One region of the Streptomyces sp. NPDC041108 genome, then DNA from elsewhere that is predicted to be linked to it. Evidence: riboswitches for the same ligand, from Rfam matches in the RefSeq annotation. Region 1 holds a riboswitch; each other region holds the start of a gene.

Region 1 (3,265 bases):
CCAGCGCTCCGGCCAGGCCGACTCGACGCCGTAGTGGTCCGGGTGCAGCACGCCCCGGGCCGTGCGGGTCTTCTCCCAGGCAGGCAGCGGGCCGTTGCGCTCGGCGAGGTCGGTGGACGCCTCGTACGCGGCGAGCATGATCCGCTCGGCGATCCGCGTGGACAGCGCCTTCGCCTCGGGGGAGTCGAAGGGCAGGCGCAGCTGGAAGAAGACGTCCTGCAGCCCCATCGCGCCGAGGCCGACCGGGCGCCACTTGGCGTTGGAGCGGCCCGCCTGCTCGGTCGGGTAGAAGTTGATGTCGACGACGCGGTCGAGGAAGGTGACGGCGGTGCGGACGGTCTCGTCCAGCCGCTGCCAGTCCATGTCGGCGGCCGCCCGGTCGACGAACGCGCCCAGGTTCACCGAACCCAGGTTGCAGACCGCCGTCTCCCCGTCGTCCGTGACCTCCAGGATCTCCGTGCAGAGGTTGGAGGAGTGGACGACGTGGCCCGGCTCGGCGGTCTGGTTGGCCGTGCGGTTGGCCGCGTCCTTGAAGGTCATCCAGCCGTTGCCGGTCTGTGCGAGGGTGCGCATCATGCGGCCGTACAGATCACGGGCCGGGATCGTCTTCCGCGCCAGGCCGTTCGCCTCCGCCTCGCGGTAGGCGGCCTCGAACTCCTCGCCCCACAGGTCGACCAGCTCGGGCACGTCGGCCGGGGAGAACAGCGACCACTGCTCGTCGGCGTTCACCCGGCGCATGAACTCGTCCGGGATCCAGTGCGCGAGGTTCAGGTTGTGCGTACGGCGGGCGTCCTCACCGGTGTTGTCGCGCAGCTCCAGGAACTCCTCGATGTCGGAGTGCCAGGTCTCCAGGTAGACCGCGGCCGCGCCCTTGCGCCGGCCGCCCTGGTTCACGGCGGCGACCGAGGCGTCCAGCGTCTTCAGGAACGGCACGATGCCGTTGGAGTGCCCGTTGGTGCCCCGGATCAGCGATCCGCGCGAGCGGATGCGGGAGTACGACAGGCCGATGCCGCCGGCGTGCTTCGAGAGGCGGGCCACCTGGTGGTAGCGGTCGTAGATGGAGTCCAGCTCGTCCAGCGGGGAGTCGAGGAGGTAGCAGGAGGACATCTGGGGGTGGCGTGTGCCGGAGTTGAAGAGCGTGGGGGAGGAGGGGAGGTAGTCGAGGCGGCTCATGAGGCCGTAGAGCGCGGCGACCTCGTCCACGGCGCGCGTGGTGTCGTCCTCGGCCAGACCGCTCGCCACCCGCAGCATGAAGTGCTGGGGCGTCTCGACGACCTTGCGGGTGAGGGGGTGCCGGAGCAGATAGCGGCTGTACAGGGTGCGCAGGCCGAAGTAGCCGAAGCGGTCGTCGCCGGCCGGGTCGACCAGGGCGTCGAGACGCTCGCCGTGCACGCGGACGAACTCCGCGGTGCGGTCGGCGACGAGACCCTCCCGGTGGCCCACGGCGATGGACTCGGTGAACGTCGTGACGCCCTGCGAGGCGGCCTCGGCGCGGATGCCGATGGCCAGCAGGCGGGCGGCCAGCTTCGAGTAGGCGGGGTCCTCGGAGATCAGTCCGGCGGCCGCCTCCGTGGCGAGTTCGCGCAGTTCCGCGACCATCTCGGCGGAGGCCGCGCGCGAGGACCGCCCGCGCAGCGCGGCGGCGGCGACCCGGGCGGGGGCGGCGTCGGGGAGGTCGACGGTCAGCTCGGTCAGGGTCCGCAGCAACGCGGAACCGGGACCGTCGGTCTCCGTCGCCGGGTCGGCTGAAGCCAGGTCGGCTGAAACCGGGTCGGCTGGCGCGATGGTCACGTGGGGCTCTCCCTCGCTCGGCAAGGGGCCTGGCGGAGGGCAGGCGGCAGCTCACGAGCGCACGGGGCGTCGCGTCCACCGGCCCATTCCACGAGGCCCGGACGTCAGGCACCCGGACCGGACGGCCGGGCGCGCTGTCGGCAGGTGTTCGGACTGAACAGGCGTGCGTGGAAGGGCATGGACGCACGCGAGTACACCGTTGCGGGACAGTTCCGGATTCGCGCCGGATTCCCCTGCGGCGACAGCGAGCATGAGCATACATCTAGTGCCGGGGCGCGGTGTCACCCCCACATGTTGTGTCGCCTTCGGCTTCGCAGGGTGTAAGAGCGTCAACTCATAGGTGATCGGGGTGAGGGCGAGGAGCCGCCCGTCCGCCGCGGTCACGAGCACGTCGGCCGTGGCGGCTCGCTGGGTCGCGTCCCGCGGTTCGTCCTTCTTCGGGGGTGAGGCGCGCCGGTCAGCCCACCGCCGGCCATCGGGGCAGTGTCGCCACGAAGTCCTTGCTGAAGTCGCGGGTTCCCGGTCCCAGGGCGACGCGGCCGGTGGCGCGGAGGCGGGCGGTCAGGGCGGGGGACTCGGAGTAGTGGACCCGCGGGGCGGTGGCCGGTACGAACACGGTCTGGCCCCGCGTGAGTTCGCTCGCGCATTCGACGATGACGGCGCCCTCGGCGGCCGCGACGAACGCCTCGTCCCCGCAGACCCCCACGGCCAGCGGATCGTGCAGCGGGCAGGTGCCGTCTCCGCCGTGGCGGCTGTAGGCGTCCATGTACGTGCGCATCAGCCGGGCGGCGAGGGCCGTGCCCGGGCCCGCGGCCTCCAGGGCGGCCAGGTCGGCGGGGCGGAACAGCCAGCGGTGCGAGGCGTCCAGGTCGACCATGGTGAACGGGATGCCGGAGGAGAGCACGACCTCGGCCGCGTCGGGGTCGGCCCAGATGTTGAACTCGGCGACCGGGGTGATGTTCCCCGGCACCTGGGCGGCGCCGCCCATGAACACGAACCTGCCGACGCGGCGGGCGAAGCCGGGGTCCTCCAGCAGTGCGACGGCGACGTTGGTGAGGGGGCCGGTGGCGCACACCGTCAGCTCGCCCTCGTACTCCCGGGAGAGGCGGAGCAGGGCCTGTGCGGAGGACTCCGCCGGGTGCGGGGCCGTGGAGTCGGGCAGGGTCTCGTTCCCGAGGCCCGCCCGGCCGTGGAACGCGGACGCCTCTCGGTAGGGGAGGCGGGAGAGGGGGCGGCCGGCGCCCCGGTGCACGGGGGTGTCGCCGTCGATGCGGAGGGCTCGGGAGAGGGCTCTGGCGTTGGCGTAGGTCGCCTCGGCGGGGAGGTTGCCGCCTACCGAGGTGTAGGCCTTGAGGTCCCACAGGTCTGTGCCCAGGAGGTACTGCAGGGCTACGGCGTCGTCGATACCGGGGTCGCTGTCCAGGACGATCGGTGCGCGAGCGGTCACCTCGTCAGGGTAGCCGGGTGTCTCTCG
Region 2 (3,265 bases), on a different contig from region 1:
CGAGGAACCGCCCGGCGTGGTGACGACGGCGATGGCCGCCGTGACCCCGCCGCCGGTCGGCACCGTGACCGAGGACCTGACGGCGACCATCCCGGCCCCCGCCGCCGAGACCACGGCACCGGCCGGCTCGTCCACGCCGACGCCCGCCGTCTGAGCCCCACGACTCCCTGAGGAAGATCACCACCATGCACATCGACTGGGCAGCTCTCGGCTCCGTCTTCGGAGTCAGCCTCGTGGTCACCGTGGCCCTCGTCGGCCTGTTCACCCTCGGCATCGTCGGCCTCTCCAAGCGGGAGGAGGCGTCGGCCCGGGGCGACTCGGTGGCGGTGGCGACCACGGGCGCGTACGCGTGCTTCGCGCTGTGCGCGGCGGCAGTGGCGTACGGCATCTCCCTGATCATGGCCTGATCAGCCGCTGGTCAGGCCGTGAGACCGGCGGTCCCGCGGCCCTCGGCGGCCGACGGCGACGACTGAACGAGCAACCCCCGTGCGCGTCCCGCGACGCTCACGGGGGTTCTCCACGTATACGGGGGTTCTCCGCCTATACGTGGAGTCTCCGCCTATACCGGGGTTCTCCGCGTACACGGAGCGACGCCCTCGTCGGCGGTGGTACGGCCCGCGCGGCCGGGCCTCCCCCAGCGCCCGGTTCAGGATCTTGAGCCGTTCCCCTGGAAGACGAGCAGCGTGTCACTGTTGCGGCACGGGGCGTTCCACCACACCGGCGCCGGGGAAGGGCACGGAAAGAGCCAATACGGGGGTCTGACGTGATTTCGGCGGTGTGGGGCTGAGCACACCGTTGCGTCGCAGGTCAACGGCAAGTTGACGGGTCTTCCGGGGGCGTGGTGGACTGCCGGGGCCATGTACGACGGCAGGAGAGGAAGCCGGTGCGAGTCCGGCGCGGTCCCGCCACTGTCACCGGGGAAGCGACAGCGAAACGCCTCCCGGGAGCCAGGAACTCTCGCCGTCGGTCTCGTCGAACCAGGGCGTGGACACCCTGAGTGAGGACATATCGCCATGCGCGTCCTGTACGGCTGCCCCGCGGGGCTCGGCGTCCGCCCCCTGCCCGACCCCGTGAACGGCTGAACGGGTGCGTGCCGATCGCGTCTTCGCGTACGGCGCCGCCGCCGGGCTCCTCGGTGATCTGCTGCTCGGCGACCCGCGCCGGGGGCATCCGGTCGCCGCGTTCGGCCGGGCCGCCGGGGCCGTGGAGCGGGTGCTGTGGCGGGACCACCGCGGGTGGGGCGCACTGCACACCGCGGTGTGCGCGGGCGGCGCCGTCGCCCTGGGGGCCGTCGCCTCGGCCGCCGTACGGCCGTCGCGGGCCGCTTCCGTCGGGCTGACCGCCGCCGCCACCTGGGCCGTCGTCGGCGGGACCTCGCTCGGGCGGGAGGCGCGGGCGATCGGACGGTCTCTCGACGCGGGTGATGTCGAGGGCGCGCGGGCTCGGTTGCCCCATCTGTGCGGGCGGGATCCCCAGGCGCTGGACGCGGACGGGATCGCGAGGGCCGTCGTGGAGTCCGTCGCCGAGAACACCTCCGACGCGGTCGTGGGGGCGCTCGTGTGGGGGGCCGTCGGCGGAGTGCCGGGACTGGTGGGGTTCCGGGCCGTCAACACCCTGGACGCCATGGTCGGGCACCGCTCGCCGCGGTACCGGCGCTACGGCTGGGCCTCCGCACGGCTGGACGACGTCGTGGGGTGGCCGGGTGCCCGGCTGACGGCCGTGCTGGCCGCGGCCTGCGGCGGGGACGCCCGGGGCGCCGTACGGACCTGGCGGGCGGACGCGGGGAAGCATCCGAGTCCCAACGCGGGGCCGGTGGAGGCCTCGTTCGCGGGGGCGCTCGGAGTGCGGCTGGGGGGCACGTTGTCGTACGGGGGGCGGGTCGAGCACCGGCCCGTGCTGAATGGGAAGGGGCGCGCCGTCGCCGTGGAGGACATCGAGCGGGCCGTCCGGCTGTCCCGGCGGGTGAGTTGGCTCGCGCTGGGCGTCGGCGCGGGTGCGGCGGTGCTGCGGGGAAGGGTCGTGCGTCGGTGGGGGAGTCAGGGATGAGTGGCGGGTTGCTGGTCGCCGGGACCACCTCCGATGCCGGCAAGAGCGTGGTGACCGCCGGGATCTGCCGGTGGCTCGTGCGGCAGGGCGTCAAGGTCGCGCCCTTCAAGGCGCAGAACATGTCGCTCAACTCCTTCGTGACGAAGGAGGGCGCCGAGATCGGCCGGGCCCAGGCCATGCAGGCGCAGGCCTGCCGGGTGGAGCCCACCGCGCTCATGAACCCGGTGCTGCTCAAGCCCGGGGGCGAGCGCAGCAGCCAGGTCGTGCTGCTGGGGAAGCCCGTGGGCGAGATGAGTGCGCGCGGCTATCACGGCGGGCGGCAACAGCGGCTGCTCGGGACCGTGCTGGACTGTCTCGCCGAGTTGCGGGGCACGTATGACGCGGTGATCTGTGAGGGGGCCGGCTCCCCCGCCGAGATCAATCTCCGGCGGACCGACATCGTCAACATGGGGATCGCCCGGAACGCCGGGCTCCCCGTGCTCGTCGTCGGCGACATCGACCGCGGCGGGGTCTTCGCGTCCTTCTTCGGGACCGTGGCGCTGCTCTCCCCCGAGGACCAGGCGCTCGTCGCCGGGTTCCTCGTCAACAAGTTCCGGGGGGACGTCTCCCTGCTGGAGCCGGGGCTCGACATGCTGCAGGGGCTCACCGGGCGGCGGACGTACGGGGTGCTGCCGTTCCGGCACGGGCTCGGGATCGACGAGGAGGACGGGCTGCGCGTCTCGCTGCGCGGGACGGTCCGGGAGTCGAACGTGGCGCCGCCCGTCGGGGAGGACGTCCTGCGGGTCGCCGTGTGCGCGGTGCCGCTGATGTCCAACTTCACCGACGTGGACGCGCTCGCCGCCGAACCCGGTGTCGTGGTGCGGTTCGTGGACCGGGCCGAGGAACTGGCCGACGCCGACCTCGTCGTCGTGCCGGGGACCCGGGGGACGGTGCGGGCACTGGAGTGGCTGCGCGAGCGCGGGCTCGCCGACGCCCTCGTGCGGCGTGCGGCCGAGGGGCGGCCGGTGCTCGGGATCTGCGGCGGCTTCCAGGTGCTCGGGGAGCACATCGAGGACGACGTCGAGAGCCGGCGGGGGCGGGTGGAGGGGCTAGGAGTCCTTCCCGTCCGGGTGCGGTTCGCCGAGGACAAGACCCTCACACGGCCCGCCGGGGAGGCCCTCGGGGAGCGGGTCGAGGGGTACGAGATCCATCACGGGGTCGCCGAGGTCCTGGGCGGGGA
Region 3 (3,265 bases), on a different contig from region 1:
GGGCCGCCGTCGGCCAGGGTGACGAACCCGTCGGGCCCGCCGACCTGGACGAGCAGCGGCAGCGCGCCGGTCACGCAGAAGCCCAGCGGCACCCGGTAGGCGCGCCACAGCCGGCGGCCGGGCACGCCCGCCGGACCCAGCAGCACGGTGAGCGCGGCCGACAGGACCAGGGCCGCGCCGGGCCAGGGCGGCAGCGAGATCGCGAGCACGGTGAGGCCGAGCCCGAGCACGGCCTTGTCCACGGGATGGCGGTGGCGCCAGCGGCTGCTGTGCGCCGCCGCGTCGATCGGCAGCACGAGGGTCAGACCCGCCCGGTGGGGGAGTTCCCCCCGGCGGGACCACCGGAGGCGCGCTCCTCGCCGGTCGCGGTCTTCGTGGCCGTGGAGGCCGTGGAAGCCGTAGAGGTCGGGGGAGCCGCAGTGGTCGGGGGAGCCGCAGCGGCCGTCCACGCCGCCGTGGCCGTCGCGTCCGCCCCCGGCTCCGGAACCGGGCCGGTGTCCGCCCCGTCCAGCTGCGCCCGGGCCCGCGCCTCACCCTGGCGGCGGCCCCGGTGGAGGCCGAAGTAGTAGGCGAGGACCCCCGCGCCGAGCGCGGCCTGCAGGGAGAAGAGAGCCGACTCGATCTCACCGGACGGCGGCTCGTACAGCGGGGAGAACCAGGGCTGGTAGTCCGGCTCGATCTCCGTGATCGCGGTCTCCGCCTCGCCGTCGGCGCCCGTGAAGGGCTCCTCCTTGTGGTCGCCGAGGCCGAGGGCCAGCGGCAGGACGGCGAGCGCGGCCACGACGAGCAGCAGCAGGAGGTTGATCTTCGTGTTCCGGTTCACCGGGCCACCGCCTTCGTCTCGGTCTCGGGCCCGGCGCTGTCGCGGTTGCCGGTCAGGAGCACGCCGAGCCGGGTCAGTTCGCCCTTGCTCGACTGCACCAGCAGACGCATCACCAGCACGGTGAGAAGCCCCTCGCTGACCGCGAGCGGGATCTGGGTGACGGCGAAGATGGAACCGAACTTGCCGAGCGCGCCCAGGAAACCGCTGCTCGGGTCCGGAAAGGCGAGCGCCAGCTGCACGCTGGTGACGCAGTAGGTCACCAGGTCGGCGACGAACGCGCCGAAGAACACCGTGACCATCAGAGGCACGTCGAACCGCCGCAGCAGCCGGTAGACGGCGTAGCCCGCCCAGGGGCCGGCGATCGCCATCGAGAAGACGTTGGCGCCGAGCGTGGTCAGGCCGCCGTGCGCGAGCAGCAGCGCCTGGAAGAGCAGGGTGATGGTGCCCAGCACCGCCATGATCGGCGGCCGGAACAGGATGGCGCCCAGTCCGGTGCCGGTGGGGTGGGAGCAACTTCCGGTGACCGACGGCAGTTTCAGCGCGGACAGGACGAAGGTGAAGGCACCGGAGGCGCCGAGCAGCAGGGTGCTCTCGGGATGCTCCCTGACCTCACGGGTGAGTGCCCGGACTCCGTGGACGACGAACGGCGCGGACGCGACACCCCAGGCGATCGCGTGCGCCGGAGGAAGGAAACCCTCGGCTATGTGCATGGCTCAGCAGACCCTCTCCAGCACCTCGTGGATGGTTGACGCGCCTTGGCCGGTCTCCTGGCTGACGGGTACCACCGCCCGTGCTCCGCCTTCCCGGGTCAAAAGACCCAGTGGCTGTCCGTGAGGACTGGAGCCGGACTTCCCGATCACAGTGGCGAGGGCCGCACCGGCATCACACCGGATTTCCCGTTCACCAAGGCGTGGTGACAGTAGTGCCCAGATAAGGGCGCTGACAAGCGGAGACGAGGGGCGCGCGGGCGCCGTGGAACAGCTCACACCCCCGCGCACGCCCCACTGACCCCACACCACACACCAGTGATCACTCGACGTCGTGGGATGGCGGGAACCGTTCGCACAGAAGGGCCGCCCTTGGCCGGAGATCCGGCTCTGCGCTTGAATGCACCCTTCATGCCGTCGGCACAGGGAGTCCGCAGTGCACCGCCCGACCTTGATTCGCAGTTCGCGCCGTCTCGGCGTCCTCACGGTGGCCGCGTTCGCGCTCGCCGTCGCCACCGCGGGGCCGGCCGCGGCCCACGCGGAGGTCGAGGCGGAGGGCGCCCGAGCCCTCGACCAGAACGTCGACCTGGAGTTCTCCGCCGAGTCGGAATCCGCGTCCGCCGGTATCACCAAGCTGGAGGTGATCCTTCCGAAGGGCATCGTCCCCGCCGACCTCACCTACAAAGGTGGCCCGGACGGCTGGAAGTTCACCCCCACCGACCGGGGCTACACCGTGTCGGGCACGAAGCTCGCGGTCGGCGAGGACGTCGAGTACACCGTCACCGTACGGCAGTTGCCCGACGCCAGGTCGCTGGTCTTCAAGACCCTGCAGTCCTACAGCGACGGCAAGGTCGACCGGTGGATCGAGCTGGAGGAGGAGTCCGAGGGGGACGGCCACGGTCACGGTCACCCGGCCCCCCGTCTCGACCTGAAGGCCGCCGCACCCGGCGCGAAGCCGGTCAGCCCCACGCCCAGCCCGTCGGAGGAGCCCACGACGGCGCCCTCCTCACCCGAGCCCGGCGCCACGGCCTCCACCTCGTCGGCTGAACCCGCGGCGGCCAGCACCGACGACGACGCCTCCCTCGCCGTGCCCCTCGCCGTCGGCGCGGTGGTCCTCCTCGCCCTCGGTGGCGGGGCATGGTGGCTCAGGTCCCGTCGGGGCGGGACCGCCTGACGCTCCGATCGGGAGACCAGGCAGGGACAGGCGGGGCGACTCCCGGCTGCGAGGACACACTCCCGGTGGACCGGTGCGCACGCTCGGTCCACCGGGTGGTCCTCGTCTGACCGAAACCTGACACGACCTTTACTGCGACCTTCTTGCAGCTGCGGCTACGGCGCACGAGTCTGAGGGGACTCGACAGCACCGACGCGGCACCGGCCCGCCCCTCGGCCTTCGGCGTCGCGCTCGTCTACCCGATGCGCGGCCCCGCCGGGATCTTCGGCCCCACCTGCGGGGCGTGCGCGCGGCCGGCCGCCGAGGAGGTCAACAAGGCCGGGGGAGTGCTGGGCAGGGAGCTGCGGCTGGTCGAGGTCGACGGCGGAGCCGAGCCGTGGCGGGTCGCCGAGGAGGTCGAGACCCTGGTCGCCGCGGGCGCGGTGCAGGGCGTCACCGGCTGGCACGTCTCCTCAGTCCGGCAGGCCGTGGCGCCACGGATCGCACACCGGGTGCCCTACGTCTGCACGGCCCTGTACGAGGGCGGGGAGCGCACCGAGGGCGTCTTCATGACGAGCGAGA

The links. A riboswitch is a leader RNA that binds a small molecule or an ion and turns the genes downstream of it on or off. The one in region 1 is predicted to bind cobalamin.
Region 2: it holds a riboswitch for cobalamin, as region 1 does, so the genes downstream of both, ACZ6BB_RS20230 (cobalamin biosynthesis protein) here and ACZ6BB_RS10400 (ribonucleoside-diphosphate reductase subunit alpha) in region 1, are expected to answer to the same signal.
Region 3: it holds a riboswitch for cobalamin, as region 1 does, so the genes downstream of both, ACZ6BB_RS28185 (energy-coupling factor ABC transporter permease) here and ACZ6BB_RS10400 (ribonucleoside-diphosphate reductase subunit alpha) in region 1, are expected to answer to the same signal.

Annotation. Positions count from the first base shown of each region.
Region 1 is NZ_JBVIYK010000003.1:188,176-191,440, reverse strand. It holds gene ACZ6BB_RS10400 (ribonucleoside-diphosphate reductase subunit alpha) at 1-1,791, opposite strand, end outside; cobalamin riboswitch at 1,914-2,049, opposite strand; gene ACZ6BB_RS10395 (nucleoside hydrolase) at 2,249-3,238, opposite strand.
Region 2 is NZ_JBVIYK010000006.1:453,513-456,777, reverse strand. It holds gene ACZ6BB_RS20240 (inorganic phosphate transporter) at 1-154, shown strand, start outside; gene ACZ6BB_RS20235 (hypothetical protein) at 186-407, shown strand; cobalamin riboswitch at 826-979, shown strand; gene ACZ6BB_RS20230 (cobalamin biosynthesis protein) at 1,087-2,046, shown strand; gene ACZ6BB_RS20225 (cobyric acid synthase) at 2,043-3,265, shown strand, end outside.
Region 3 is NZ_JBVIYK010000011.1:78,832-82,096, forward strand. It holds gene cbiQ (cobalt ECF transporter T component CbiQ) at 1-296, opposite strand, end outside; gene ACZ6BB_RS28180 (energy-coupling factor ABC transporter substrate-binding protein) at 302-823, opposite strand; gene ACZ6BB_RS28185 (energy-coupling factor ABC transporter permease) at 820-1,533, opposite strand; cobalamin riboswitch at 1,564-1,746, opposite strand; gene ACZ6BB_RS28190 (DUF1775 domain-containing protein) at 1,967-2,704, shown strand; partial or broken gene ACZ6BB_RS28195 (substrate-binding domain-containing protein) at 2,947-3,265, shown strand, end outside.